4 regions of the Streptomyces sp. NBC_01267 genome follow, and region 1 is predicted to be linked to each of the others. Evidence: riboswitches for the same ligand, from Rfam matches in the RefSeq annotation. Region 1 holds a riboswitch; each other region holds the start of a gene.
What was found. Region 1 has a riboswitch for cyclic di-AMP ahead of OG709_RS19310 (M23 family metallopeptidase). Riboswitches for the same ligand answer to the same signal wherever they lie in the genome.
Positions count from the first base shown of each region.

Region 2: it holds a riboswitch for cyclic di-AMP, as region 1 does, so the genes downstream of both, OG709_RS27665 (M23 family metallopeptidase) here and OG709_RS19310 (M23 family metallopeptidase) in region 1, are expected to answer to the same signal.
Region 3: it holds a riboswitch for cyclic di-AMP, as region 1 does, so the genes downstream of both, OG709_RS33500 (transglycosylase SLT domain-containing protein) here and OG709_RS19310 (M23 family metallopeptidase) in region 1, are expected to answer to the same signal.
Region 4: it holds a riboswitch for cyclic di-AMP, as region 1 does, so the genes downstream of both, OG709_RS13735 (transglycosylase family protein) here and OG709_RS19310 (M23 family metallopeptidase) in region 1, are expected to answer to the same signal.

Region 1 covers NZ_CP108455.1:4,190,522-4,197,732, reverse strand. Annotated here, with positions in the region: gene lhgO (L-2-hydroxyglutarate oxidase) at 1-239, shown strand, start outside; gene trmB (tRNA (guanosine(46)-N7)-methyltransferase TrmB) at 452-1,252, shown strand; gene OG709_RS19320 (PrsW family glutamic-type intramembrane protease) at 1,401-3,032, shown strand; gene OG709_RS19315 (aldo/keto reductase) at 3,082-4,026, opposite strand; gene OG709_RS19310 (M23 family metallopeptidase) at 4,170-5,240, opposite strand; cyclic di-AMP (ydaO/yuaA leader) riboswitch at 5,252-5,393, opposite strand; gene OG709_RS19305 (PP2C family protein-serine/threonine phosphatase) at 5,609-6,757, opposite strand; tRNA gene OG709_RS19300 (tRNA-Met) at 6,927-7,000, opposite strand.
Region 2 covers NZ_CP108455.1:6,059,644-6,066,854, forward strand. Annotated here, with positions in the region: gene OG709_RS27655 (M16 family metallopeptidase) at 1-571, shown strand, start outside; gene OG709_RS27660 (M16 family metallopeptidase) at 592-1,959, shown strand; cyclic di-AMP (ydaO/yuaA leader) riboswitch at 2,269-2,427, shown strand; gene OG709_RS27665 (M23 family metallopeptidase) at 2,441-3,241, shown strand; gene OG709_RS27670 (GntR family transcriptional regulator) at 3,426-4,103, shown strand; gene OG709_RS27675 (HPr family phosphocarrier protein) at 4,393-4,674, opposite strand; gene OG709_RS27680 (bifunctional acetate--CoA ligase family protein/GNAT family N-acetyltransferase) at 4,804-7,211, shown strand, end outside.
Region 3 covers NZ_CP108455.1:7,517,577-7,524,787, forward strand. Annotated here, with positions in the region: gene OG709_RS33485 (amidohydrolase) at 1-1,177, opposite strand, end outside; gene OG709_RS33490 (TetR/AcrR family transcriptional regulator) at 1,209-1,904, opposite strand; gene OG709_RS33495 (purine-cytosine permease family protein) at 1,972-3,435, shown strand; cyclic di-AMP (ydaO/yuaA leader) riboswitch at 4,271-4,436, shown strand; gene OG709_RS33500 (transglycosylase SLT domain-containing protein) at 4,440-5,231, shown strand; gene OG709_RS33505 (hypothetical protein) at 5,291-5,479, opposite strand; gene OG709_RS33510 (glycosyl hydrolase family 18 protein) at 5,997-6,920, shown strand; gene OG709_RS33515 (serine hydrolase domain-containing protein) at 6,974-7,211, opposite strand, start outside.
Region 4 covers NZ_CP108455.1:3,015,507-3,022,717, reverse strand. Annotated here, with positions in the region: gene OG709_RS13750 (tetratricopeptide repeat protein) at 1-1,256, shown strand, start outside; gene OG709_RS13745 (cytochrome P450 family protein) at 1,333-2,616, shown strand; gene OG709_RS13740 (LysM peptidoglycan-binding domain-containing protein) at 2,811-3,713, shown strand; cyclic di-AMP (ydaO/yuaA leader) riboswitch at 3,969-4,156, shown strand; gene OG709_RS13735 (transglycosylase family protein) at 4,160-4,912, shown strand; gene eno (phosphopyruvate hydratase) at 5,150-6,439, shown strand; gene OG709_RS13725 (FtsB family cell division protein) at 6,519-6,995, shown strand; gene OG709_RS13720 (DUF501 domain-containing protein) at 7,119-7,211, shown strand, end outside.

The sequences.
Region 1 (7,211 bases):
CCGAGGCGGTGCGGCGGCTGCTGCCGTCCGTCGAGGAGCGGGATCTGCGCCGGGCGCCCGCCGGGGTGCGGGCACAGGCGGTGCTCAGGGACGGCACGCTGGTCGACGACTTCCTGATCCGGGAGTCGCCGCGCACGGTCCATGTGCTGAACGCGCCGTCACCGGCCGCGACGGCCGCACTGCCGATCGGCCGCGAGGTCGCCCGGCGGGCGCTGGCCTCGGTGGGGGTCCGGGCCTGACGACGGCCGGGCCTGACGGAGGGGGCGGGCAGGCCTGACGGGGGCGGTGCGCCCCGGTCGGGGGCCTGACGCGGCGCTGCCGCAACGGGACCTGAGCGGGGCCGGTCCGGGCCCGACGCGGCGCTGCCGGGACGGGCCGGACCAGGACCGTAGCGGGACCGGACCGACCGGTCGCCGGGGATCGTAGACTTGAAAGCACTGTGTCCGATCTCCTGAACCCCAGCCCCGAGTCCTCCCCGGCACCCGCCGCAGAGCCCTCAGCGCCCCGCCGCGCCAAGGGTGAGCCGCGCTTCCCGGGCGGACCCGCCGCCGACCCGGCGGGCTCGCACCACGAGCGCCGGATCCGTAGCTTCCAGCCCCGCCGCAGCCGGGTCACGACCGGACAGGGCGATGCCCTGCAACGGTTGTGGCCGAAGTGGGGCCTGGACATCGACGGCCGGGAGATCCTCGACCTCGGTGCGATGTTCGACGGACTTCCCGTCGTACTGGAGATCGGCTTCGGGATGGGTGAGGCGACCGCGCAGATGGCCGCCGCCGACCCGGCCACCGGAATCCTCGCCACCGATGTGCACACCCCTGGTCAGGGCAATCTGCTCCGTCTCGCGGAACGGGACGGCCTGTCCAACATCCGGGTGGCCAACGGCGACGCGATCATCCTGCTCCGCGAGATGCTGGAGCCCGACGCGCTCGCCGGACTGCGGGTGTACTTCCCCGACCCGTGGCCCAAGAGCCGCCACCACAAACGGCGGCTGATCCAGCCCGAGTTCCTTGACCTGGCCGCTACCCGGCTCGCTCCCGGCGCCGTACTGCACTGTGCGACCGACTGGGAGCCGTATGCCGAGCAGATGCTGGACGTGCTCACCGCGCACCCCGCGTTCGAGAACACCGAGGCGGACGGCGGCTATGCGCCGAGGCCCGCTTTCCGGCCGCTGACCCGGTTCGAGGGGCAGGGGCTCGAAAAGGGCCATGTCGTGCACGACCTGCTGTTCCGCCGCGGCGCCCGGAAGAGTTGAGCCGTCGCGGACGAACACCGTCGCGGACGAGCAGGTGCGGTGAACCGTCGCGGATGAACCGGTGCGGATGAACACCGGTGCGGGTGAGGCAGAACGGATATCCCCTGCGGCATCGCAGTTGTCAGTGCCGCTCGTTAGGGTCAATGGGGTGTACGAGTCGAGCTCGCCGCCCGGGGCGATCCATCCGGTGGTTCCGGCCTACGAGGAGCAGCCGCGCTTCGATGCCGTGCCGCCGCGTGCGCACTGGCGTTACAAGCCGCGCAAGGACTTCTGGCGCAGCAAGGCGCTGCGTGCCTCCGCGGTGATCGTGCTCCTCGCCCTCTGCGGCCTGTTGATCCTCTCGCTGGTACGCGAACAGACCGGCACCGAAGGCTTTCTGGTCGGCCTCGGCCTGGCCGTGCTGCCGGTGCCGCTGCTGATGGCCGCCTTCCGCTGGCTGGACCGGGTCGATCCGGGCCCCTGGAGCAATCTGCTCTTCGCGTTCGCCTGGGGGGCGTGCGCCGCCGCGCTCGTCGCGATCATCGCGAACTCCTTCGCGACCCACTGGATCGCGACCGCCACCGCCGACCCCAGCAGCGCGGACACCCTCGGAGCGACCGTGGTGGCGCCGGTCGTCGAGGAGAGCGCGAAGGCAGCGGCGGTTCTGCTGATCTTCCTCTTCCGAAGACGGCACTTCACCGGACTCGTCGACGGTGTGGTCTTCGCGGGCTTCACCGCGACCGGCTTCGCCTTCACCGAGAACATCCTCTATCTGGGCAGCGCCTTCGGCGAGGACAAGTCCATGGGCTTCTCCGGTGTGCCCTCGGTGACCGCGGCGACGTTCTTCGTCCGGGTCGTCGTGGCGCCCTTCGCACACCCGCTGTTCACGGTACTGACCGGCATCGGCTTCGGGCTCTCGGCGCTCGCCACCGGGCGCAGACGGCTGCGCAGATACGCACCGCCGCTGCTCGGCCTGGTCTGCGCCATGGGAATGCACGCCCTGTGGAACAGCTCGTCGGTCTTCGGCACCTACGGCTTCTACCTGGTCTACGGCGTGTTCATGGTGCCGGTCTTCGGGGTGGTCACCTGGCTGGCGATCTGGACCCGGCAGCGGGAGCTGCGCACGATATCGACGGAGCTGCCCGCGTACGCCGCGGCGGGCTGGCTGGCGCCGGAGGAACCCCTCGCGCTCTCGTCGATGCGGGCGCGCGCGATGGCGCGCGGCTTCGCGGCACGAACGGGCGCGGCGGGTACCGACCCCCGGGGCCAGCACCTCAACGCCCAGCCGAATCCGTACGGCCAAGCAAGTCCCTACGGCCAGCCGAACCCGTACGCCCAGCCGTCTTCGTACGTTCAACCGGCCCCGTACGCGCAGCCGACCCCGTACGCCACTCCGAGCCCGGCGCCCTACGCGGACCCCGTGCCGTACGCGAACCCGGCGCCCCACCCGAGCCTGGTGCCGTACGCGGACCCCGCGCACCCTCCATCGCCCCCGAGCCCCTACTACCCGTACGTACGACCGCAGCCGTCCGCCGTTGCGAAGGCGCGGGCCAGGGCCGCGTCCCGGGCCGTGTCCGAGTACGAGGCGTTCGCGACCACCCTGGCCTTTCTGCGGCACCGGGCCCGGCGCGGGGCGGTGGGCCCGGACTTCGAGGCACGCGAGCAGGAGCTGCTGCACCACCTCTGGCAGCGCAAGGAGATAGCCGGGCCCGCGCTGCTGTACGCGGCGCGGGCGACGGGCCGGGTACGGGTGGCGCCGCCGTATCCGTACTACGGCAGCCACCACCCGTACCAGCGCTGACCGGCAGCACCGACCGGCTGCAGCCGACGGGCTCAGCCGACTACCGGAGTCAGGCGGAGGCCGCCGTCAGCTCCGCCAACTCGGCCTCGGTGAGCTCCAGTTCGGCCACCGCGGTCAGCGCGGGCAGCTGCTCGACCGTACGGGCCGACGCGATCGGCGCGGCGACGGTCGGCCGCGCGGCCAGCCAGGCCAGCGCGACGGTCGCGAGCTCGGCCTCGTGCGCCGCCGCGACCTTGTCCAGCGCGGCCAGGACCTTGATCCCCCGCTCGGTCCCGAGGTGCTGGCCCGCCTTCTCCACCCGCACGCTGTCGACCTCCGTACCGGGCCGGTACTTGCCGGTGAGGAAGCCGGACGCCAGCGCGAAGTACGGCACGGCGGCCAGGCCGTGGCGGGCGGCGGTGTCCTGGAGCCCGCCCTCGTAGGTGTCGCGGGAGACCAGGTTGTAGTGCGGCTGGAGGGCGACGTACCGGGCCAGGCCCTCCGCCTCCGAGAAGGCCAGCGAGGCTTCGAGACGCTCGGGCGTGATGTTGGAGGCGGCGATGGCGCGCACCTTGCCGTCCTTCACCAGCTGGTCGAGGGCGGTGATGATCTCCTCGACCGGGACGGCCGGGTCGTCGAAGTGGGTGTAGTAGAGGTCGATGTGGTCGGTGCGCAGACGGCGCAGCGACTCCTCGGCCGCAGCCTTGATGTTCGCGGGGGCGAGCCCCTTGTACTGCGGGTGCGCACCGACCTTGGTGGCGACGACGACCTCGGAGCGGTTCCCGCGCGCGGCCAGCCAGTTGCCGATGATGGTCTCGGACTCGCCGCCCTCGTTGCCCGGCACCCACGCGGAGTAGGCGTCCGCGGTGTCGACGAAGTTGCCGCCCGCCGCCGCATAGGCGTCGAGCACGTCGAAGGACTGCGCCTCGTCGGCGCTCCAGCCGAAGACATTGCCGCCGAGGGCGAGCGGGAACACCTGGATGCCGGACGAGCCGAGTTCACGTAGAGAAGCCATACGTTGATCAACCGCCCGCCGGGGCCGCACTATTCCGCCGGGACGGCGCTGCCCGTGCACAGCACCCGGGTCCCGCACACCGAAGCCGGCAGCCCTGGCGTCGGGGGGGTGTATCGCCAGGGCTGCCGGGGTCGCGGGTGCCGTCAGGCGTGCAGGCCCTTGCTCGCGAGCCAGGTCATCGGGTCGATCGGGTCGCCGCCGCCGGGGCGGACCTCGAGGTGCACATGCGGGCCGGTGACATTGCCGGTGGCGCCGACGCGACCGATGACCTCGCCGGTGCTGACCTTCTGGCCGGCACTGACGGACATCGAGGACTGGTGGCAGAACCACAGCTCGGTACCGTCGTCGAGCGTGATGACCGTGCGGTAGCCGTACGACCCGGCCCAGCCCGCCGACTTGACCGTGCCGCTGTGGACAGCCTTGATCGGGGTGCCGGTGGGGGCCGCGAAGTCGAGGCCGGTGTGGTGACCGGAGGACCACATCGAGCCGCCGTCACCGAAGCGCGAGGTGAGGGTGTACGAGGAGACGGGGAGCGAGTAACTGGCGGCCAGCTTCGCGAGCCGTTCCTTCTCGGCCTTGGCCTTGGCCTCCGCCTCGGCCTTCTTCTTGGCGGCCTTCTCCTTGGCGTCCGCCTCTTCCTGCTTCTTCGCGGCCTCGGCCGCAGCCTTCTCCGCGGCTGCCTTCTCGGCTGCCGCCTTGGCCTCGTCCTCGGCCGCGCCCTGCTGCTGTTCGGCCTGCTGGAGGATGCGTGCGCGGAGCGCTTCACCGGCATCGGCGCCGCCCTTGCCGGTGACGAGCGACGCGTGGGTGACGGTGGCCGTACCGCCGTTGTCCGACGAGTCGCCGCCGTTGTCCGACGAGTGGCCGCCGAGGTCGGAGATCAGCGCACCCACGCCGGGCAGCGACTCGGCCTCCGGGAGCTTGTCCTTGACGGACTGCGGGAGGTCGGGGAGGGATATCGAGACCGGCGGCTTGCTCTGCGCGCTGGCCATGCCGCCCGCGCCGACCGCCGCGATCACGCCGACGCCGAGAACCGTCGAGCTGCGGGCGAGACCGTTGCGCTGCTTCGCCACCCGGTGCTTGCCGCGGACCGGCCGGACGGAATCCTCGGTGGGGTTCCATTCGTCGAAGGTCCCGCCGTCGTCACCACCGAACCCGAGAGCATCGTCATTCGGGAAGTACAGCGTTTCGGGGGCAGGGTTGTTGGACGCCACGGAGGCGCACTCCTTTCCTTCCTTACCGCCTACCGGGTTAGCTGACGGGTTCGGAGCAGGAAGGTCTCCTACGGGCAGCCCCTCACGAAGCGGCCCGATTCACCCCAATTGGTGGTTCCCCGGTTCCCTTGCGGGATTCGGCGCGTGCGCACGGTGCCGCCTCTTGCGACGACTGGGACGACCGCGCTGCGTTATCGAACGTTAATAGACGCGGGTACCGGATTCCAAGCTGTTCCCACTGATCGTTAACGGCTTTGGCCTCCGTTAACCGGGACAGAGCCGGGCAGATCGGGGTGACTTGATCCCCCCTCAGGAAACATCGAAATTCTGACCGTGCGTCAAATGTTATGCGGAGTGGAGTACGCCGACTACGGATTGTGTCCGGCAGCTCGCACGATCCCCATCATCCGCCGCCGGTCCGGCTGCCCCTCCATCGGACGCTCCACCGCGAGCAGCGCCATGTCGTCCGTGGAGTGCCCGCCCGTGTGCAGCCGTACGTCGTCGGACAGCGCCGTCAGCAGCTCCTCGGGCCCGGGGAAGACCCGGCCGCGCAGCCGCTCCTGCGGGTCGTAGAAGACCCCCTCGGTGTTCCGCGCCTCGGAGAGCCCGTCGGTGTACATCAGCAGCGTGGCCCCCGGCGGGAACGGCGACTCGTCCGCCCGGTCCGGCCAGGCCGCCAGATCCGACAGTCCCAGCGGCAGCGCGGGGTCGCCCGGCGCGAGTACGTCGAGGCTGCCGTCCACGTACAGCAGCAGCGGCTCGGGGTGGCCCCGGTTCAGCAGCCGGATCAGGTCCTGCCGGCCACGCGGGATCTCGGCGAGCGCCGCCGTGGTGAACCCTTCGAAGGCGTCGAGCCCCTCCCGGCGCACCCCTTCGCGGGTCAGCGCGCGCTCCAGGCGCTGGGCGACCTCCTCGATCGTGGCCTCCTGCTCGGCGGCCTCCCGGAACGCGCCGATCACCACGGCCACGGCCTCGACCGCACCCAGTCCCTTGCCCCGGACGTCACCCACCACCAGCCGGACCCCGTACGGCGTGTCCTGTACGGCGAAGAGGTCCCCGCCGATGAAGGTCCCGGCCTGCGCCGCCTCGTACCGGGCCGCGATGTGCAGCCCGCCGATCCGCTCGGAGGGCACCGGCAGCACAGCCCGCTGGGCGGTCTCGGCGACGACCCGCGCCGACGCCAGCTGCTCGCCGCTGCGCTGGATGACCCGGTTGATGAGGAGGGCGATGGCAGCCACCGTGACGACGGTGACCTGCTCGGTGATGGATGTTCCGGTGGTCTCGGTGCCGTTGGTCGCGCGCAGCCCCGCGATGCCCGCGACCGCGATCACCCCGGTCACCAGCGTGCCCCGGAACGAGAAGAACGGGGCGGCCATCACCGGAGCGGCGGCGAAGAACGGGGCGGCGGTGAAGGTCGGCGGGGTCAGCACATCGAAGAGCACCCCGCCGACGATCAGCACGGCGGGCAGCACCCGGAGGAACCGGCGCGCTCTGCCCCTGCTTTCTCGCTGCCCCACCAGTGGTCTCCTGCCCGGTCCGTACCGCGGCGGACGGTACCGCGCTCCTCCCAGGCTGGCCGCAGCCGTGCCGGTCGGCGATTCGGCCACGGCCAAGTGGGGGAGCGCAGCACGGGGGCGGAAACGCCCGAAGGCCCGGCACATGATGTGCCGGGCCTTCGTTCACAAGTAGCGGGGACAGGATTTGAACCTGCGACCTCTGGGTTATGAGCCCAGCGAGCTACCGAGCTGCTCCACCCCGCGTCGGTAGATACAACTCTACGGCATGCGCGGGGCGCCTCGAACCATTTACCGGCGCCGCTTCCCCACCGGGACGGGACATCGCCAGGGATCCGGGCCGCGTCGTCCGGGGCGAGGAGGGCGACGGCGCTGCCCGCGCGCTTCCGCCGCGAGCGGTCCACCCTGATCGGCCGCCCTTCCGGCCGTGCCGTGCTGCGCCACCTCCTCGACCGGA
Region 2 (7,211 bases), 1.9 Mb from region 1:
GCGTGCGCTGATGGCCGCCTACCGGCTCCCGGAGGACGGCACGCGCGCGTGCGACGCGGCCGACATCGCGCTGACCATCCTGGGCGGCGGCGAGTCGTCGCTGCTGCACAACCGCCTGGTCCGGCGGGACCGGACAGCGGTCGCCGCGGGCTTCGGCCTGCTGCGGCTGGCCGGTGCGCCCTCGCTCGGCTGGCTGGACGTCAAGACGTCGGGCGGGGTCGAGGTCCCGCAGATCGAGTCCGCGGTGGACGAGGAGCTGGCCCGCTTCGCCGCCGACGGCCCCACGGCCGAGGAGATGGAGCGCGCGCAGGCCCAGCTGGAGCGCGAATGGCTGGACCGGCTGGGTACGGTCGCCGGCCGCGCCGACGAACTGTGCAGGTACGCCGTGCTGTTCGGCGACCCGCAGCTCGCGCTGAGCGCCGTGCAGCGGGTGCTGGACATCACGGCAGAAGAGGTGCAGGAGGTCGCGAAGGCGCGGCTGCGCCCCGACAACCGCGCCGTGCTCGTGTACGAGCCCGTCACGGCGGACGAGACCGACGACAACACCCGGACTGACGAGGCGGACCTGTGACCGACGCCGCAACCGTGAGCATGACCTTCCACCCGCAGCCGCAGGCGGGTACCGCCAGGCCCTGGGCCTTCCCGGCCCCCGAGCGGTCCACGCTCCCCAACGGCCTGACCGTGCTGCGCTGCCACCGCCCCGGACAGCAGGTGGTGGCCGTCGAGATCAGCCTCGACGCCCCGCTGGACGCCGAGCCGGAAGGGCTCGACGGCATCGCCACGATCATGGCGCGGGCCTTCTCCGAGGGCACCGACAAGCACACCGCCGAGGAGTTCGCCGCGGAGCTGGAGCGCTGCGGTGCCACCCTCGACGCGCACGCCGACCACCCCGGTGTCCGGATCTCCCTGGAGGTCCCGGTCTCCCGGCTGCCCAAGGCGGTCGGCCTGCTCGCCGACGCGCTGCGCGCGCCCGCCTTCGCGGAGAGCGAGATCGAACGGCTCGTGGGCAACCGCCTCGACGAGATCCCGCACGAGCTGGCCAACCCGGCCCGCCGCGCGGCCAAGCAGCTCTCCAAGGAGCTGTTCCCCGCCACCGCGCGCATGTCACGCCCGCGGCAGGGCACCGAGGAGACGGTGGCGCGCATCGACGCGGCGGGCGTCCGCTCCTTCTACGAGGCGTACGTCCGGCCCGCGACGGCCACCGCGGTGATCGTCGGTGACCTCACCGGCACCGACCTGGACGGCCTGCTCGCCGACACCCTCGGCGACTGGAAGGGCAGCGCGGGCACGCCCCGGCCGGTGGCGCCCATCACCGCGGACGACACGGGCCGGGTGGTCATCGTGGACCGTCCCGGGGCCGTCCAGACGCAGCTGCTCATCGGCCGCATCGGCGCCGACCGGCACGACCGCGTCTGGCCCGCGCAGGTTCTCGGTACGTACTGCCTGGGCGGCACCCTCACGTCCCGGCTGGACCGGGTGCTGCGTGAGGAGAAGGGCTACACCTACGGGGTGCGCGCCTTCAGCCAGGTGCTCCGCTCCGCGCCGGACGGGACCGGCGCGGCGATGCTCGCCATCAGCGGTTCGGTGGACACGGAGTCGACCGGGCCCGCGCTCGACGACCTCTGGAAGGTGCTGCGGACCCTGGCCGCCGGTGGTCTCACCGACGCCGAGCGGGACGTGGCCGTGCAGAACCTGGTGGGCGTCGCCCCGCTGAAGTACGAGACGGCCGACGCGGTCGCGGGCACCCTCGCGGACCAGGTCGAGCAGCACCTGCCGGACGACTTCCAGGCGCAGCTGTACGCGCGTCTCGCGGCGACGGGCACGGTCGAGGCGACCGCGGCGGTCGTCAGCGCCTTCCCCGACGACCGCCTGGTGACGGTGCTGGTGGGTGACGCCGCGCAGATCGCGGAGCCGGTCAGGGCGCTGGGCATCGGCGAGGTGACGGTGGTCGCGGGCTGACCCCCGGCTGCCCCGCGGGCGCGGGGGAGTGAAGGACGGACAGGACTCCGGCGGCTCGGCTGCCGCCGGAGTCCTGTTCCGTGTCCGCCGGGCACCCGCTTCCGGTGTCCGCTGCGCACCGGTTTCCGGTGTCTCTTACGCACCCACTTCTGTGTCCGATGTGCGCACGCGATGTCCGGTTTATTCGCAAGGTTGCCTGTATTTCCTGTGGCATGACCGACAAAACTGCCCATCTGTTTGGTTCAACCGACAACCACCGTTTAGCGTCTCACTCGCTGTTCGTCGGACGTAAGCCGCGATCGCGGCGCCGAACAGCGATCGCCGAGTCCCCGTCAGGCGCGAGCCTGGGGAGCCGGGGACCCACGCAGTCCCTGGGGTGAATCGGGCCGCTCCGCGTGGAGCCGGCCCGTAGGAGACCTTCCTGCTCCGAACCCGTCAGCTAACCCGGTAGGCGAGAAGGAAGGAAAGGACCAGCCACTTCATGGCGTTCACCCGCCCTGCCGGTAAGCACCGTGCCCCGAACCGTCTGACCCGCAGGACTGCGACCGTGGCCGGTGTGGCCACCCTCGCCACCGCGGGTGTCATCGGCACTCTCGCGTCCCCGGCGATGGCCGACGACGTCAAGGCTCCCTCCGCGCAGGAAGTCAGCCTGGAACGGACCATCCTTGTCGGCGATTCCGTCGCCGACCGGATCGCCGCCCAGGCCGTCGCGCAGCAGTACGAGGCCGAGCAGGCCGCGGCGAAGGCGGAGGCCAGGGCCAAGGCGGTCGCCAAGGCGAAGGCGGAAGCGAAGGCCAAGGCGCGGGCCGAGGCAGCCGCGAAGGCGAAGGCCGGCCGGGAGCGTGCGGCCCGCGACGCGGAGCGCAAGCGCCTCAATGCCTATGTGGCCCCCGTGACCGGCTCGTACGTCTCCACCGGTTACCGGACCGGCGGCAATCTCTGGTCCTCCGGCAGTCACACCGGCATCGACTTCCACGCGGCGAGCGGCACCCCGGTGCACGCCGTGGGCGCGGGCACCGTCGTCGAGGCGGGCTGGGGCGGCGCGTACGGCAACAACGTCGTCATCAAGATGAACGACGGTACGTACACCCAGTACGGCCACCTCTCGTCCATCGGCGTCTCGGTCGGCCAGTCCGTCACCTCGGACCAGCAGATCGCGCTCTCCGGCGCCACCGGCAACGTCACCGGCCCGCACCTCCACTTCGAGGCGCGTACGAGCCCCGACTACGGTTCCGACATCGACCCGGTCGCGTACCTGCGTTCACACGGCGTCAACGTCTGACCCACGCACACCCCCGTCCCCCGGTGGCCCCGGCGCAGATGCGCGCCGGGGCCACCGCTTTTTATGGCCAAAAGACAGTCATCATTTACCGGTGGCCTTCGGAAATTCACGTGCACTGTCATAGAGTCGCCGCACAGGTATGGATCGACCGCGATTTCGCGGGGGATCAGGCGGAGGTTCGGCCATGCGCATTCCCGCGCATTCGGTATGCACGGCAATTCGCGACGACATCATCTCGGGGGTCCTGGAACGCGGCACCCGGCTGACCGAGGAGGTGCTCGCGCGCCGCTACGGGGTCTCGCGCGTCCCGGTGCGCGAAGCCCTGCGCACCCTGGAGTCCGAGGGCTTCGTGGTCACCCGCCGCCACGCCGGCGCCTGGGTCGCCGAGCCGAGCGAGCAGGAGGCCGCCGACCTGCTGGAGATGCGGATGCTGCTGGAGTCGATGGGCGCGGCACGCGCCGCCCGGCACCGGACCGAGGCCCATCTGAAAGTCCTGCGGGGCTTGGTCGGCCTGGGGCAGGAACGGGCCCGTCGGGGGCAGGGTGAGGATCTGCGCTCACTCGGCGGCTGGTTCCACGAAACGCTCGCGCAGGCGTCCGGGAGTGCGGCGCTGACCACCCTGCTGACTCAGCTGAGGCAGAAGACCGCCTGGATGTACACCGTCGATCAGCCGGTCCGGCCCGTCGATTCCTGGGCCGAGCACGGCGCGATCGTGGACGCGGTGGCCCGTGGTGACGCCGAGCGGGCCCGGTCACTGACCACGGCGCACGCGGACCGGGCGACGGCGGCGCACCGGCTCCGCAAGCGGGGGCGTGTGAGGACTTCGCAACATGCCGTAAACGTTTCGGGCATCCCGGATTAACGAGCGTGCCGTAGAAAAAGAGCGGCATACGGAAATAGTTGTATTCCCGCAGCCGGTCTTCTGCGTGCCCTCGACCGGTCCCCGGCAATTGACCGCGCCGGAAAGACGGAATGACAGGGAGAGTGCGAAGAGCAGGAGAGCGCGAAGCGCAGGAAGAGTACGAAGCCCAGGGAAAGCGCGAAGGGCAGGAAAAGCAGAACCGCAGCGCCCGAATTCGGGACACTGCGGTTTCTCGGAACGCCCGACTCCGGTGTCCGGAACGAACCGGCCGGGCGGAGCGGCACACGTCTCAGACGGTCTCGGGCAGTTCGTCGAGTCCTTCGGCGACCAGTTTGGCCAGCCGGTCGAGTGCCGCCTCGGCACCGTCGACGTCCGAGGACAGCACGATCTCCTCGCCACCTTCGGCGCCCAGGCCGAGAACCGCGAGCATCGACGCGGCGTTGACGGGGCTGGTGTCGGGCCTGGCGATCGTCACCGGGACTCCGGAAGCCGTCGTGGCACGGACGAAGATGGAGGCCGGACGGGCGTGCAGACCCTCGGCCCAACCGACCTTGACGCGGCGCTCAGCCATGGTGTTGCCCTTCGAGTTCTCTGACGGTTGTCTAGACCATTCTTGCACGGGGTGCGCGGCGTGCCGGGGGCCGTGCCGGATCCCAGACTGCACCGCTCGCGGTACCGCCGCGACCCGTACGCTTTCCCCATGCAGCCCCCGCTGGAGCAGAGCCCGCACCAGGAGTACCCGGCCCACTGGGAAGCGGACGTGGTGCTGCGCGACGGCGGTACGGCCCGGATCAGGCCCATCACCACCGAGGACGCCGAGCGGCTGGTCAGCTTCTACGAACAGGTCTCGCCCGAGTCGAAGTACTACCGCTTCTTCGCCCCCTACCCCAGGCTGTCCGCCAAGGACGTCCACCGCTTCACCCATCACGACTACGTCGACCGGGTAGGTCTGGCGGCCACCGTCGGCGGGGAGTTCATCGCGACCGTCCGCTACGACAGGATCGGCGAGGACGAGGCGGAGGTCGCCTTCCTCGTCCAGGACGCGCACCAGGGGCGCGGTGTGGCCTCCGCCCTCCTCGAACACATCGCGGCCGTCGCCCGTGAACGCGAGGTCAGCCGCTTCGTCGCCGAGGTGCTCCCCGCCAACAACAAGATGATCAAGGTGTTCACGGACGCCGGGTACGAGCAGAAACGCAGCTTCGAGGACGGCTCCGTCCACCTCACCCTCGACCTCGAACCCACCGCGGCCTCGCTCGCGGTCCAGCGCGCCCGCGAACAGCGCGCCGAAGCGCGCTCGGTACAGCGGTTGCTCGCCCCGCGCGCCGTCGCCGTGGTCGGCGCGGGCCGCACACCCGGCGGGGTGGGGCGCACGGTCCTGCGCAATCTGCTCGGCTCGGGCTTCACCGGCCGTACGTACGCGGTGAACCGCGCCTTCCCCGACGGCGTCACCGAGCTGGACGGGGTCCCCGCGCACCGTACCGTCGCCTCGATCGACGACACCGTGGACCTGGCGGTCATCGCCGTACCGGCCGGACGCGTCCCCGAAGCGGTCGCCGACTGCGGCGAGAGCGGCGTGCAGGGGCTGGTCGTCCTCTCCGCCGGGTACGCCGAGAGCGGCGCCGAGGGGCTGCGCCGCCAGCGCGAACTGCTCCGCCAGGCCCGCTCGTACGGCATGCGCATCATCGGCCCGAACGCCTTCGGCCTCATCAACACCGCCGAGGCCGTCCGGCTGAACGCCTCACTGGCCCCCGAGTCCCCGGTCCGCGGCCGGATCGGTCTCTTCACCCAGTCCGGCGCGATCGGCATCGCCCTGCTCTCCGGGCTGCACCGGCGCGGAGCCGGACTCTCCTCCTTCATCTCCTCGGGCAACCGCGCGGATCTCTCCGGCAACGACTTCCTGCAGTACTGGCACGAAGACCCGGACACCGATGTCGCCCTGCTCTACCTCGAATCGATCGGCAACCCCAGGAAGTTCACCCGGCTCGCCAGGCGCACGGCAGCGGTGAAACCGGTCGTCGTGGTCAAGGGCGCCCGGCACAGCGGCAGCGCCCCGCCCGGCCACGCGGTCCCGGTCACCCGCCTCCCCGACGCCACGGTCTCGGCGCTGCTGCGGCAGGCCGGCGTCATCCTCGTCGACACCGTCACCGAGCTCGTCGACGCGGGGCTGCTGCTCGCCGACCAGCCGCTGCCCGAGGGGCCGCGCGTGGCGATCCTGGGCAACTCCGAATCCCTGGGCCTGCTGACGTACGACGCCTGTCTGACGGAACGGCTGCGTCCGCTGCTGCCCGTCGACCTGACGACGGACGCGACCCCGCAGGACTTCCGCGACGCGCTCGCCGGGGCGCTGGCCGACGAGGGCTGCGACGCGGTCCTGATCACGGCGATCCCCTGGGTGGGGGAGAACGGCGTCACCGAATCGGGCGACGGCGAAGTGCTCGCCGCCGCGCTCCGCGAGGCCGCCGCCCACTCCCCGGCCAAGCCGGTCGCCGTGGTCCACCTGGAGATCGGCGGACTGGCGGAGGCGCTGGCCGCCGCCACGAACTCGGTGCGCCACCCCAAGGGGACGCCGCCGCCCGCCGGTCCGAGGACGGCGGGCGGCGGGGAAGCGGCGACGTCCGACTCCGACGGCGGGACCGATGCGCCGCTCGCCTGGGACCGCCCCGGCGGGATGCCCGCCTACCCCGCCGCCGAGCGGGCCGTCCGCGCCCTCGCCCAGGCCGTCCGGTACGGACAGTGGCGCCGCCAGGCCGCCGACCCCGGCCGGGTCCCCGCGTACGACGACATCGACGAGCCGGGCGCCGCCGAGCGGATCGGGGCGCTGCTCGAAACCGCCCACGTCGACGTCGCCCGCGGCCTGACCCTGTCCCTCGACGACGCCTGCGAACTGCTCGGCCTCTACGGCATCCGCGTCCTCCCGGCCCGCCCGGCGCCGGACGCGGACACCGCCGTCGCGGCAGCCGCGCACCTGGGCTACCCCGTGGCGCTCAAGGCCACCGCACCGCACCTCCGCCACCGCCCGGACCTCGGCGGTGTACGTCTGGACCTCGGGTCCGAGACCGGGCTGCGCCGCGCCTACACCGAACTGACCCGGGCGCTCGGCGCACCGGC
Region 3 (7,211 bases), 3.3 Mb from region 1:
CGAAGCGGTGCAGGGTGTCGTCGGGCACCGTCTCGATGTGCTCGATCCGGTGCCGGACCGGGCGACCCCCGGTGGCGAGTGCCTTCTCGACGGAGTCCAGGGCGTGCCGTACGGCAGCGTCACCGATGGCGTGGGTGGCGGTGGGAACCCCGGCGCGGTGGAGCTCGCCGACGATCCGGGTGTAGGCATCGGGGTCGGGCCAGAAGGCGTGCGTGGACTCGCCGTGACAGTCCGGGTGTTCCAGCCAGGCGGTGCCGTTGTCGATGGTGCCGTCCATGAAGAGCTTGACGCCTTCGGTGCGCCAGAGCCTGCCGCCCGTGCCCTGTTGCCCGATGAGCGCGCGCAGGGCGTCGGTGCCGGTGCCGGGCTGGCACCAGGGAGCGACCCGCAGCCGTAGCGGCAGCTCGCCGGCCGCGTCGAGCTCGGCGTAGAGCGCGAGACTGTCGCCGTTGGCGTCCATGGCGTGGCCGCCGGTGAGCCCGGCGGCGGCCATGCCGCGCAGTGCCGCGACGAGGCGGGAGCGGCGCTCCGCGTGCGTGGGCTGGGGGGCGGCGCGCTCGACGAGCTCGGCGGCGGCGTCCTCCAGGAGCAGCCCGGTGGGCCGCCCCGTGTCGTCGCAGACGACCTCGGCGGCCTGGTCGAAGGTGCGCGGCCCGTCGACGCCGGCGAGTTCGAGCGCGCGGGGGCTGGCCAGCATGGAATGGGCGTCGAAGAGCTGGAGGAGGGCCGGTACGCCGTCGAGCACCGGGGCGAGGGCGGCGGTCTCGACGGGACGGCCCCCGAAGACGTTCGGGTCGAGCCCCCAGCCGTGCAGCCACGCTCCGGGTGCGAGGCGCCGGACCTCGCGGGCCAGCGCCTCACGCACCTCGTCGAGACCGGCGCAGGCCGACAGGTCCAGCCCATGGGTCAGCTCCGCGCCCGTGACCGGATGGAGGTGCCCGTCGACCAGGCCGGGGGTCACCACGGCGCCCTTCAGGTCGATCACCGTCGTCGCCGGGTCCGCCAGCGCGCGAATGCGGCGGTCGTCACCCAGGGCGGAGATCTGCCCCCCTGATACGGCCAGGGCGGTGTCCGGCAGGAATTCTCCGGTCACCGGGTCGAGCAGCCGGGCGGAGAGCAGGACGAGGGAGCACCGCCCTGTTCCGGCGGAGTCGAGGGCTCGGGGGAGGGTGCGCACAGCAGCTCCTTGAAAGATGTCCGGGGGAAGGTCAGTTGGGGTCGGCAGGGGAAACAGGGGGCCGGTCCGCGCCGACTTCGGAGGCGGTGTCCGCGTCGTCGGCCCGGTCGAGAGCGCCGCCGGGCAGGCCGAGTTCACGCTCCGCCGTGGCGATCGCCATACGTGTCACCGCCTGGGGGCGGTCGCCGCCGCGCGTGTTGGTGCGCGCGCTGAGGCCGTCGAGCACGACCAGAATCTGAATCGCCGTCACATGCGGTTCGTCCGTGCGGAATTCGTCGCGTGCGACGCCCTCCCGGATGAGGTCCTCCAGCCGCTCGCGCCACGCTCCTTCCTGGTCGTCGACCCAGTCACGCAGGACCGGGCGGTAGCGGCAGAGGTGGCGGGCGTTGATCCAGAGCCGGCTGATGTCGTCGTACGCCTCTCCCGTCGCGTGTGCGAAGAACCGCGCGAGGTGCTGCGTAACGGTGCCGGCGGGTCTTTCGGCCGGCAGGAGGGCGTCGAGTTCCGCGCTCGCCGCGCTGCCGAACGCCTCGGCCACGAGGCCCTCGGCCGACGGGAAGTAGTGGCTGATCAACCCCGGCCGCACGTCGAGTTCCTCGCCGATCCGCCGCAGAGTGATGCACTCCAACCCTTCGGTCAGGGCGATGGCGGCGGCTGCGTCGACGATTTCCGCACGTCGGGCGGCTGGAGATTTCCGAATTCGCTTGCGCTGAACGCTTGACGACATGACCGCAACGCTATTGAGTATGCGACCAATAAGCAAGCAGGCGGTACGACCGAACCCGGAGGGCTCCATGGCGTCCACGATCCCCGACCCGCCCCCGACCGTCCACGGCACGCCGGGTGCAGACGGCATACCGGCGCCGTCGGACCGGGCGGGCCGCATCGAGGTGCACGGCATCGACCACATTCCCGACCGGGAACGCCACGGCCGCGCCCGGGACCTGTTCGCCGTCTGGGCGGCGGCGAACGTCAACTATCTGAGCCTGGTGGTCGGCGGCGCGCTGATCCTGCTGGGCCTGAGCCTGGGGCAGGCGCTCGCCGTGATCGTCGTGGGCAATCTGTTCTGGGTGCCGGTCGGCCTGCTCGCCGTCTCGGGCCCGGCCTCGGGCACGCCGAGCGAGGTGATCATGCGGGCGATGTTCGGGGTACGCGGCAACCGGGTGAACATCGCGGTGGTCGGCTGGATGATCTGTATCTGCTACATCGCCCTCAATCTGGCCGCCGCCGCGCTGGCAGCCTTCTCGCTCGTCGAGAAGGCCGGGATCACGCCGAACACGGGGGTCAAGATCGTCGTCGTGGTGATCATCGCCGCGCTCACCCTGACCATCAGCGTCTACGGGCACGCCATGATCGTGAAGCTGTACCTCCCGATCACCGTCGTCCTCGGTGCCGCCTTCGCCGTCGTGGCCTTCAGCGTGCTCGGGCACGCCGACTTCGGCTACCAACCCGCGAAGCCGCTGACCGGCGGCGCGCTGTGGGCGGCCCTCGCCGGTGGTGTCACCCTCATCGCCTCGGGCCCGCTCTCGTACACCAACAGCGCCGACTTCTCCCGCTACCTGCCCCGTACGACATCCCCGAAGGCGATCGTGGGCTGGACCGCGCTCGGCGGATTCCTGCCCGGCGTCGTCGTCTGCTCACTGGGTGCGTTCGCCGCGACCACGGTCGACATGACCGATCCGCGGAGCGCGCTGGAGACGATCCTGCCCCACTGGTTCACCCCGTTCTTCCTGCTGGCCTTGGTGCTCGGCACGATCTCCATCAACGCCATGACCGCCTACAGCTCCGGGCTGGCTCTCCAGGCCGTGGGCCTGCGCGTCCGTCGTTCCCTCAGCGTCATCGCCGATGGAGTCCTCGGCGTCGCGCTGACCCTCTACGCGCTGCTGGTGTCCAACTTCCTGGACACCGTCAGCAACGTCCTCCAGCTCACCGTCGTCCTGCTCGGTCCCAGCATGGCCGTCTACGCCATGGACATCCTGCTGCGCCGCAACCGCTACGACGGTCCCGCACTGACCGACGAGAGTCCGGGCAGCCCCTTCTGGTTCACCGGAGGCGTCAACCGGGCCGGCGCCCTGGCGCTCACGACGGGCACGGCCGCGGCTGCCCTCAGCGTGAACACCCTGTACACGGGCCCGCTCGCCCGAGCCCTGGGCGGGGTGGACCTCGCCCTGCCGGTCGGCATCGCCGTGGCCTCGGCCGTCTACGTGACCCTCGTACGGCGCGCCCGCAGTGGCCTCGGTGCGAGTCCACAGGCCTGAGCCCGCCGGACGGCCGGGGTGCGGCAGAGGGCCGCGACGGTGGTGGCCGTCGACTGCGGGCGGACGCACTCGGCAGCGGCCGGATCACCGGCCTGGGTTCCAATTCGCGAGCGGCATCGCAAGGGGATCGGCTTCGCATTTGATCACTTGCCCGATAAGGCGAAGTGCGGAAACCGTTCCTGACTCCCGATCGAATGACGGCAGAACCTATGAGAGGCCCATTGGCCGGTCGGTGCGGAACTCGCGGTCTCGGCGGTGGAATTCCGCCCCGCACACGGGAATGCGGAGCCGTCTCTCTGTCTCATACGGGGCCGCCTCTCTGTCTTTTGAAGTGTGTACGGGGCGGGAGTTGCGACGCGACAGGTAGTCAGGAACGAGGCTCGCGCGGTCAATTCGACCGTATCGGTGAGGTCGGGTCCGGTCGGGTGTCGGTCGGGTGCCGGTGGGGCAGGGGTGCGCAATCGCGCAGATCCGCCCTCATGGGTGGCGAGAGGCCTTCGACTCCCTGAATGCTTATGGGGCATTTGTCTGGTTTGTTACTAGGGGTGGCATCTGCGGTTCTATGATGGTTTGTTGCACTTTGTGGCGGTTGATTGAGGCGATGATTTCCGCGCGGTCATGATCTGCGTCACGGCGTCGGCGGACCGCCGATCAGGCCCTCGCGGCCACCTCCCCCGCAGGGAAGGAAAGTTGAGCTGTTTGATCTAGGGAGGGAATGCGAATCCATTCCGCCCGGATTCAGACATGCCATAGCGCTCCGTATTCGGGACTTGTTTTGTCTCGGCCTTCTCGCTTACGTTCTCGTTCGATCCGGACGGACCGCCGAATCCTGCCGCTGTCCGGAAAACCCAACCCACTCACCTATGGCAGGAGCGGGGAACCCAGGTAAGACGCCGATCCGGAACACGGACCGGCTTGGGGTTAAGTCGCACTCCACGTGCGGCCGGGCATCTCCAGCCCGAACCCGACAGCTCACCTCGTAGGCGACGGAGAGGAAATTCGTCATGCCCGTACTGGGTAAGAACCGTCGTCCCATGAACAGCCGCCTCGCCCGACGCCTCATCGCGGTGGGCACCGGCAGCGCCGCACTGGCGATCCCGCTGGTGGCCGCGACCAGCGCCTCGGCGGCGACGCCGTCGGCACAGCATGTCGCCGCCGAATCTGCTCCGGCAGCGACCGGCGCCACTCAGAAGGGAAGCTCCGCGACCTACACCGTGGTCTCGGGCGACTCCCTTTCCAAGATCGCACAGGCCCACTCCGTGGGCGGCGGCTGGAAGAAGCTGTACCAGGACAACCGTGAGGCCGTCGGCGGCAACCCCTCGCTGATTCTCCCCGGCCTCAAGCTGACGCTCGGCGAGAAGGCCGCGTCGGAGGCGACGGCCGGATCCACCGCGGGTCACAGCGCCACCCAGGCCGACGCCCGGAACGCGTCGACCGGTGCGACCACCGCGACCCCGGCCACCACGAAGACGTACGCCAACAACCTGGACGGCTGGATCAAGCAGTCGCTGGACATCATGAGCGCGCACAACATCCCGGGCACCTACGACGGCATCTACCGCAACGTGATGCGTGAGTCCTCGGGCAACCCGCAGGCCATCAACAACTGGGACTCCAACGCCGTGGCCGGAACCCCGTCGAAGGGTCTGCTCCAGGTCATCGCTCCGACGTTCCAGACGTACCACGTGGCCGGCACGTCGATGGACAGCTACGACCCGGTCGCCAACATCACGGCCGCGTGCAACTACGCCGCCGCCACGTACGGCTCGATCGACAACGTGAACGGCCCGTACTGATCGACCCGCTCCACCCGCAGCGCAGCCCCGGCCGGAAGTGTGACCACACCGGCCGGGGCTTACGGCGTCGGTGGTCCGGAAGGAACTCCGGGAGACACCACCTGCGCGGGGACGAACGGCATGTAGTGCAGATAGAACTGCGTGAGGTCGTCCCAGAGGCGGCGTTCCGCCGCGGGGTCGCGCGGTACGCCGAGCTCCAGATGGCGCAGCAGCACGTGCCGGTGGAGATCGAGGACGACCCGTACCACGCAGCGTCCTGACCCGGTCCCAGCCCGCCTCCGCGCGGGACCGGCGCCGTTCGGTACGGCGGCGCCGCACCGCGCCCAGCGCCGCTGCCCGCGAGGTCGAGGTCGACCGCGCGCAGCCAGCGCGTGTACTGCCGTACCTCGCGGAGCAGCAACTCCCGGGCTGCGTACGGCCCTTCACGTGCGGACAGTCGATCTGCCGCATCGAGCAGCGGCTGGACCTGCACGCGAAGGGTGTCGCCCTGGGGCTCGTCCGGGTGCTCGTCGAGGGCTCTGGCGAGGCCTGCCTCGATGACCAGGGACTCTTCTACGTACTGACGGTTGCCGCGGATCGTGAATCCGCCCTGCCCGGATGGCATGCCGGCAGGGTAGCTCCGCCGGCCGTGGGACCGGCGGCACATGCGGGAGATGGCCGGAACCGGACGTCAACTCCGGTCACGGCGTGGGAGACCGGGCGGGCTTGTGAGCCGGGCCGAAACACGCTTTCATGGCACTTTCCCCCCACACAAGGAGACGGGTCATGCGCTTGAGGAGATTGTCGACAACGTTGTCATTGGCGGTGGCCGTCGCTTTGGCGGGCCCCCTGGCGACGGCAGCATCGGCGCAGGCCGCGGCGGATCACCGCGTGGTCGTCTACTACCAGACCCAGTTCGACAACGGCTCGTACGTCTCTCCCAAGGAACTGACCGACCACGACACGGGTGTCACGGACGTGATCGTCGGCGCCGTCCACCTCAACGGTGACGGCAGCGTCACGCTCAACGACAACTCACCCGACGACGCCAAGTTCGACCAGATGTGGAGCGATCTGGCGGCGGTGCAGAGCAAGGGCGTTCACGTACTGGGCATGGTGGGTGGCGCCGCGGTGGGCAGCTTCCAGCGGCTGGACAGCGACTTCGACACCTACTACCCGAAGCTCAAGAACGTCGTGTCCACCCACCACCTGGACGGTCTGGACCTCGATGTCGAAGAGGGCATGTCCCTGGCCGGCGTCGAACGGGTCATCGACCAGTTGCACAGCGACTTCGGTGACGGCTTCCTCGTCACTCTGGCGCCCGTCGCCACGGCCCTGAACGGGGGAGGGAACCTCTCCGGGTTCGGTTACGACGCCCTCTACCGGGACAAGGGATCGTCCATCAGCTGGTTCAACGCGCAGTTCTACTGCGGCTGGGGATCGCTGGACAGCCCCGCGGGCTACGAGGGCATCGTCGGACACGGGGTCGTCCCGGCCTCGAAGGTGGTGGCGGGCACCCTGACCAACCCGGCCAACTGCGGCAGCGGATACGTCCCCATGGACACGCTCACATCGACCGTCTCCCAACTCTCCAAGGAGTACAGGGACTTCGGCGGCGTAGCGGGATGGGAGTACTTCAATTCCGACCCGGGCGGGACAGCTGCCCCCTGGGAGTGGGCCGCGAACATGTCTTCGGCCATGAACGGGTGACTGCCTGAGCCGATTGCCCCGGCCGGGCGGAGGCGTCCGGAAGGAGAGGCGGCTCAGCCGTCGGCCGGGGTGACGGAGCCCAGTTCGTACAGCAGGGCGTACGCGGTCTTGACGATCCGGCACGCGCGGTCGTGCCGGGTCGCCGTCCCGGCGATGCCGGTGCCCGAAGCGGGGTGGTACCCCGCGAACACCTGCTGTCCGAAGCTGGCCCCGGCGTGGAAGAACATCGGGCCGCCCGGGGCCGGATGCCGGAACCAGGTGAGCGTGTGGGTGTGGCGGTGCCCCGGCCCC
Region 4 (7,211 bases), 1.2 Mb from region 1:
CCGTCGGCCCGCTGCTGTGGGACGAGTGGCGGCGCTCCCGGCAGGCGGCAGGCAGACGGCGTGGGCACGCCCTGGTGCAGGCTGCGATCGACCTGGCCCGCTGCGAAGTTCCGGGACCGGTGTCGGCCCTGCGGCTGCGGGAGGCGCACGAGTTCTATCTGGATGCCGTTCCCGCAGCGGGTCGGGAGAGCCTGGACGAGGCGTTCGACTGGGCGTCCGGCGTACGCCACGGGGTGACCGGACTCCTCGTACCCGGTGAAGAGCAAGGGACCTGGCGGGCGTTCGGCTCCCTGGTGGTGATGGCCGCACACGATTCGGCACGGTCGCCCGTGCCGCTGGCGGTGTGGCGGTGCGCGTTGCGGGCGGCCGAGGGAACGGACGGCCACGACGCCGTGGTGAAGGCGGCGGCTGCCGCCTACCGGTCCGAGGCCGAGGCCGGAAGCGCCGAGGCGATGTTCGGCCTCGCCGATCTGTTCGTGGCGGCCGAGGACATGGACTCCGCCGAGGAGTGGCTACGGAAGGCGGCGGAAGCCGGTCATGTGAAGGCGGCCGGGCGGCTGGGCCGCATCCTGGTCGACCGGGGCGAGTTCCGGGAGGCCGAACCCTTCCTGGAAGTGGCGGCCGAGACCGGGGACTCCGACGCGGCGGGGCTGCTCGGACAACTGCTGCAGGACCGCGCGATGCGGTGGCTGCGCAGCGCGGCCGAACAGGGCAACGGCGAGGCGGCGCACGATCTGGGCGACATGCTGGTCGGCACGGGTGAGACGGCCGAGGCGATGCGTTTCTACCGCACGGCCGTGGCGGCGGGGCGCGAGGAGGTCGCGGCCAGTATCGGTTCGCTTCTCCACGACTGGGGGCAGACGGTGGAGGCGGAGAGCTGGTACCGCAAGGGGGTCGACGCCGGGGACGCGCGTGCTGCGCACAACCTGGCGCTGCTGCTGCATTACCAGGGTGGTTGGGCCGAGGAGGCGGAAGCCCTCTACCGGCAGGCCATGAAAGCCGGGCGTCCTCAGGCGCCCACCGGTCTGGCCGTACTGCTGGAACGGCAGGGGCGCTTGGTGGAGGCAGAGCCGCTGTACCGCCTGGGGCACGCGTGGGGCGACGAGGGGGCCGCGTTCCTGCTCGCGGGGAATCTGAAGCGGCGCCACCGGACCGCCGAGGCCAGGGAGTGGTACCGGAAGGCCGCGGACGCGGGCAGCGACCAGGCCGCGATCACCCTCGCCCAGCTCGACAGCGACGCGGCCCACCTGGAGTAGCACCGCCCCCTCTCCCCCTGTCCCTCTCTCCGGAGCCGATGCGGCAGACGGAGACAGGCCCGTCTAACGTCGAGACGTGACCGACGAGACTGCCGCAGGCCCCACCCTCGCCCTCTTCACCTGGGAGTTCGCCACCGATCCGTACCCCGCGTACGCCTGGCTGCGCGAGCACGCCCCCGTGCACCGGACCGCGCTGCCCAGCGGTGTGGAGGCCTGGCTGGTGACGCGGTACGCGGACGCCCGTACCGCCCTCGCCGAACCCCGGCTGTCGAAGAACCCCGCGCACCACGCCGAGTCCCCGCACGCGAAGGGCAAGACCGGCATCCCGGGGGAGCGCAAGGCGGACCTGATGACGCATCTGCTGAACATCGACCCGCCGGACCACACCCGGCTGCGACGCCTCGTCTCGAAGGCCTTCACCCCGCGCACCGTGGCGCTCTTCGCGCCCCGCGTGCAGGAACTGACGGACCAGCTGATCGACGCCTTCCTGGAAAAGGCGGATGCGGAGAAGGGGGAGGGAGAGAAGGGGGAGGCGGACCTCATCCATGAGTTCGCCTTCCCGCTCCCCATCTACGCCATCTGTGATCTGCTCGGCGTCCCGCGCGAGGACCAGGACGACTTCCGGGACTGGGCGGGAATGATGATCCGGCACGGCGGCGGCCCGCGCGGCGGGGTCGGACGGGCCGTCAAGAAGATGCGGAACTACCTGGCCGAACTCATCCACCGTAAGAGGGAGGACCTGGGCGACGACCTCATCTCGGGGCTGATCCGGGCGAGCGACCACGGTGAGCACCTGACGGAGAACGAGGCGGCGGCGATGGCGTTCATCCTGCTCTTCGCCGGGTTCGAGACAACCGTCAACCTCATCGGGAACGGCGTGTACGCCCTGCTGCGCAACCCGGACCAGCGCGCACGGCTCCAGGCGTCCCTGGCCGCGGGCGAGACGGAGCTGCTGGCCACCGGGGTCGAGGAACTTCTGCGCTACGACGGCCCGGTCGAGCTGGCCACCTGGCGGTACGCCACCGAGGAGTTGGAACTGGGCGGGCAGACGATCGCGGAGGGCGATCCGGTGCTCGTCGTCCTGGCCGCCGCGGACCGGGACCCCGAGCGCTTCTCCGAGCCCGACACCCTCGACCTCTCCCGCATCGACAACCAGCACCTCGGGTACGGCCACGGCATCCACTACTGCCTGGGCGCCCCCCTGGCCAGACTGGAGGCACAGACCGCGCTGGCCACCTTGTTGCGGCGGCTGCCGGACCTGCGACTTGCGGGGGAACCTGGCGATTTGCGGTGGCGCGGCGGGCTCATCATGCGCGGACTGCGCACCCTTCCGGTGGAGTTCGGCCCCAGCCAGAAGTGACGCACCGTCAAGGATGTGACATTCACGTGATCTGCGCTGCATCGACTTGTGACTGACGTTCGAGTACGGCTACGTTCACCCCTCGACTCATCCGTCACACGGAAGGCCACCGCATGCGCACCGGGAACGGTCGGCACCGCCGCCCCCGTCAGGCTCCAGCTCTTGTCGTAGCGGCAGGAGTCACGGGCTCCGCCATGGCCCTTCCACTGCTGGCCGCGACCGGGGCGCACGCCGCCGACGCCTCCACCTGGGACCGGGTCGCGCTCTGCGAGAGCGGCGGCCTCTGGAGCGCCGACCTCGGCAACGGGGCCTACGGCGGGCTCCAGTTCTCGCAGAAGACCTGGGACCAGTACGGCGGCACGCAGTACGCGGCCCGCCCCGACCTCGCCAGCCGGGCCCAGCAGATAGCCGTGGCGCAGAAGGTCCTCGCGGCCGAGGGTTCGAAGCCCTGGGCCAGCTGCGCGGACATCTCGGGCCTGACGGAGAGTGACACCGCGACCCCGTCCGTGGATCCGGGCGCTCCGGACACCGCGAGCCCCACGCCCTCGGCGACCGATTCCGCTTCGGATCCGGCTACGCCCGCACCGAAGTCCTCGGCCTCGGCGCCGCGATCGAAGGGCTCCGCTTCGGCCGCATCGCCCAGTTCGCCCGCTTCACCCACTTCACCCGGTTCATCAAATAAGTCCGGTTCATCAAGTAAGTCCCATTCTTCTGGACCGTCCGACTCTGCGAACCCCTCCGGCTCTGACTCCGGCTCACCTTCCGGCTCCACGTCGGCGCCTGAGGGTGCCACGGGATCCGGTCAGGGGGGAACGGCGGGCAGGCACCGTGGCGGTGAGGCGCAGGACGGTGCGGGTGTCGGCCGTGACGATTCCGGCCGCCACGCCTCGCGCTCCGCCGGTCCGGCTCGCGATACCGCCCGTACGGACGGCACTTACACCGTCCGCGAGGGTGACAACCTCTGGGCGATCGCGGAAGCGCACGATCTGCCCGGCGGATGGCCCGCACTCTATGAGGCGAACCAGCGGACGGTCGGCGCCGACCCGGACCACATCGTTCCTGGCCAGAGCCTTGATCTCGACCAAAAACAAGGGTAGTTCGCGGGGCTATGTCCGCTTCGTTCGAGTGAGACATGGCTCTCGTTCGACTTGCTGAATGTCCAGACTGTCCGCCCGGCGTGCGCCGCCCCTCACCTGCGAAAACAGGATGCGGGGGGTTGTAAACCAGGGCGTTCCGCCCTTCATGGTCATCTTTGAATATCGGAGAGTCCTGTGTTTTTGTCAGACCGCTCGCACCGCGGGCCTCTTCGATCGCCACGCCGAATCCTGCCATCGGTCGAGGGGAAACAGTCGACGCGTAAAGCGCCGTAGGCAGGAGCGGGGGACCCAGGTAAGCGCCGGGGCCGGCCGTCCGTTCGTGAGTCAGCGAACGGTACGAACTGGAACCGGCTTGGGGTGAAGCTGTGCGCTAGGTCGCGCAGCCGGGCAACTCATTGGCCCGAACCCGACAGCTCACCTCGTAGGCGTCGGTGAGGAGAGTCCCCATGCTGTTTTCCAGCAAGTCCAAGCACCGTCGCCCCTCCAAGGCCGTCCGCATCGCCACGCTCGCCGGTGTCGCCGGTGCGGCCGTAGCCGTGCCGCTGCTGGGCGCGACCTCGGCCTCCGCCGCTTCCGTCTCCACGTGGGACGCCGTCGCGCAGTGCGAGTCCGGCGGTAACTGGTCCATCAACACGGGCAACGGTTACTACGGTGGGCTCCAGTTCTCCGCCTCCAGCTGGGCCGCCGCCGGTGGTACGCAGTACGCCCCGCGTGCCGACCTGGCCACCAAGGACCAGCAGATCGCCGTGGCCGAGAAGCTTCTCGCCATCCAGGGCCCGGGTGCCTGGTCCTGCGCCGGTGCCGGAAACCTGAGCAACGACGGTGTCGACCCGGGCGTCAACACCTCCACGTCGAGCCACTCGGGCAGCTCCAGCGCCAGCTCCAGCACCAGCCAGCAGAGCAGCCGCGGCGAGCAGCAGACCGCTTCGCGCGGCGAGGCCCGCACCACCACGAAGGCCGCCCCGAAGCAGGCTGCCCCGAAGCAGGCCGCCCCCCGCCACGCCGCTCCCCGCCACGCCGCCCCGGTCGTGATCCAGAAGGGCGACGGCGAGTACAAGGTCAAGGCCGGCGACACCCTCAGCGAGATCGCCGCCGCCGCGCACACCCCCGGTGGCTGGCAGAAGCTGTACGACCTGAACAAGAACATCGTGAAGGACGCCGACCTGATCTACCCGGGTCAGCAGCTTCACCTGAGCTGATCCCCGGCTCTCCTCCCCTGAACGCCCCGGCCCGGCGCGACTCCCCCGTACGCGCCGGGTCGGGGTCTTTTGGCTACTGGTCAGTACTTCACTGACTTCCGTACCGTAATACGAGCTTTTGGGCCCTTTTTCGTCCCAGGGGCCGGGCGCCCTGCCGGTGGCGGTGCCCTGGGCGGTTAGGCTCTTGTCGCAAGGCCAAAGAGACCCTGCGCCCATAGCGTCACATCCCAGAAGGAGATGCTAGTGCCGTCGATCGACGTCGTCGTAGCCCGGGAAATCCTGGACTCCCGAGGTAACCCCACGGTCGAGGTCGAGGTCGGCCTCGACGACGGCAGCACGGGTCGTGCTGCAGTTCCGTCCGGTGCTTCCACCGGTGCGTTCGAGGCCATCGAGCTTCGCGACGGTGACCCGAACCGTTACCAGGGCAAGGGCGTCGAGAAGGCCGTCCTCGCCGTCATCGAGCAGATCGGCCCGGAGCTCGTCGGCTACGACGCCACCGAGCAGCGGCTGATCGACCAGGCGATGTTCGACCTGGACGCCACCGAGAACAAGGGCTCGCTCGGCGCCAACGCCATCCTCGGCGTCTCGCTCGCCGTGGCGCACGCCGCCTCCGAGGCCTCGGACCTCCCGCTCTTCCGCTACCTGGGCGGCCCGAACGCGCACCTGCTGCCCGTTCCGATGATGAACATCCTGAACGGTGGGTCGCACGCCGACTCCAACGTGGACATCCAGGAATTCATGATCGCCCCGATCGGTGCGGAGTCCTTCTCCGAGGCCCTGCGCTGGGGCGCCGAGGTCTACCACACCCTCAAGAAGGTCCTGAAGACCAAGGGTCTGTCGACCGGCCTCGGTGACGAGGGCGGCTTCGCGCCGAACCTGGAGTCGAACCGCGCCGCCCTCGACCTCATCCTCGAGGCCATCAAGGAAGCCGGTTACGCCCCGGGCAAGGACATCGCGCTCGCGCTGGACGTCGCCGCCTCCGAGTTCTACAAGGACGGCACGTACGAGTTCGAGGGCAAGTCCCGCTCGGCCGCCGAGATGACCGAGTACTACGAGGAGCTCGTCGCCTCGTACCCGCTGGTCTCCATCGAGGACCCGCTCTTCGAGGACGACTGGGCCGGCTGGAACGTCCTCACCGAGAAGCTGGGCTCCAAGATCCAGATCGTCGGCGACGACCTCTTCGTCACCAACCCGGAGCGCCTGGCCCGTGGCATCGAGGAGAACTCGGCCAACGCCCTGCTCGTCAAGGTCAACCAGATCGGTTCGCTGACCGAGACCCTGGACGCCGTCGAGCTGGCCCAGCGCAACGGCTTCAAGTGCATGATGTCCCACCGCTCCGGCGAGACCGAGGACGTCACCATCGCCGACCTGGCCGTCGCCACCAACTGCGGCCAGATCAAGACCGGCGCCCCGGCCCGCTCCGAGCGCGTCGCCAAGTACAACCAGCTCCTGCGCATCGAGGAGATCCTGGACGACGCCGCGGTGTACGCGGGCCGTTCGGCATTCCCGCGCTTCCGCTCCAGCTGATCCGCTCCCGCCTCCGTCCGTCCTCGCACCCGGTCCCGTACCGTGTCCGGGGACGGACGTGCGTACACGGGGAGGCGGCATGGCAGGGAACCGGGACCGGTTCTCCACCGCGACCAGACTGAAGGCACTCGGCGAGCAGACCGCGGCCCGCGTCTACCGCTCCCAGTCGAAGCGCCAGGCGCGCAGGCCCCGGCTCACCGGCCGGGCGGCGGTCCTGCTGATGGTGCTCTGCACGCTGGTGGTGGCCCTGGCGTATCCGATGCGGCAGTACGTGTCGCAGCGCAACGACATCGCCGACCAGCGACGTCAGGTGCATGACGCGAAGGCCAGGGTGGAGGAGCTGCGGGACGAGAAGGCCCGGCTCCAGGACGACGCGTACGTGGAGCGGCTGGCCCGCGAGCAACTGCACTACGTGCGGCCGGGGGAGACGAGCTACATCGTCGTCGACCCCGACTCCCGCACGCAGCGCCCCGAGAAGCAGGGGGCGGCCGACCGGCCCTGGTACGCGAACCTGTGGGACGGCGTGGACAGCGCCGACCACGACAAGACGCACTAGTGCACGACCGATCAGATTCAGATACCGACCGATGAGTTCCTGGCCGATCCGTTCATGACCGATCCGTTCATGACCGTTCGGTTCACGACCCACGAGTGACAGCCACTCAGATCCAAGGCAGGCATGGAAACGCCCCCTCCGCAGACCGACCGCACCGAGCCCACCGACGCGGACATCGCCGCGTTCAAGGAGCAGCTCGGCCGCCCGCCCCGCGGG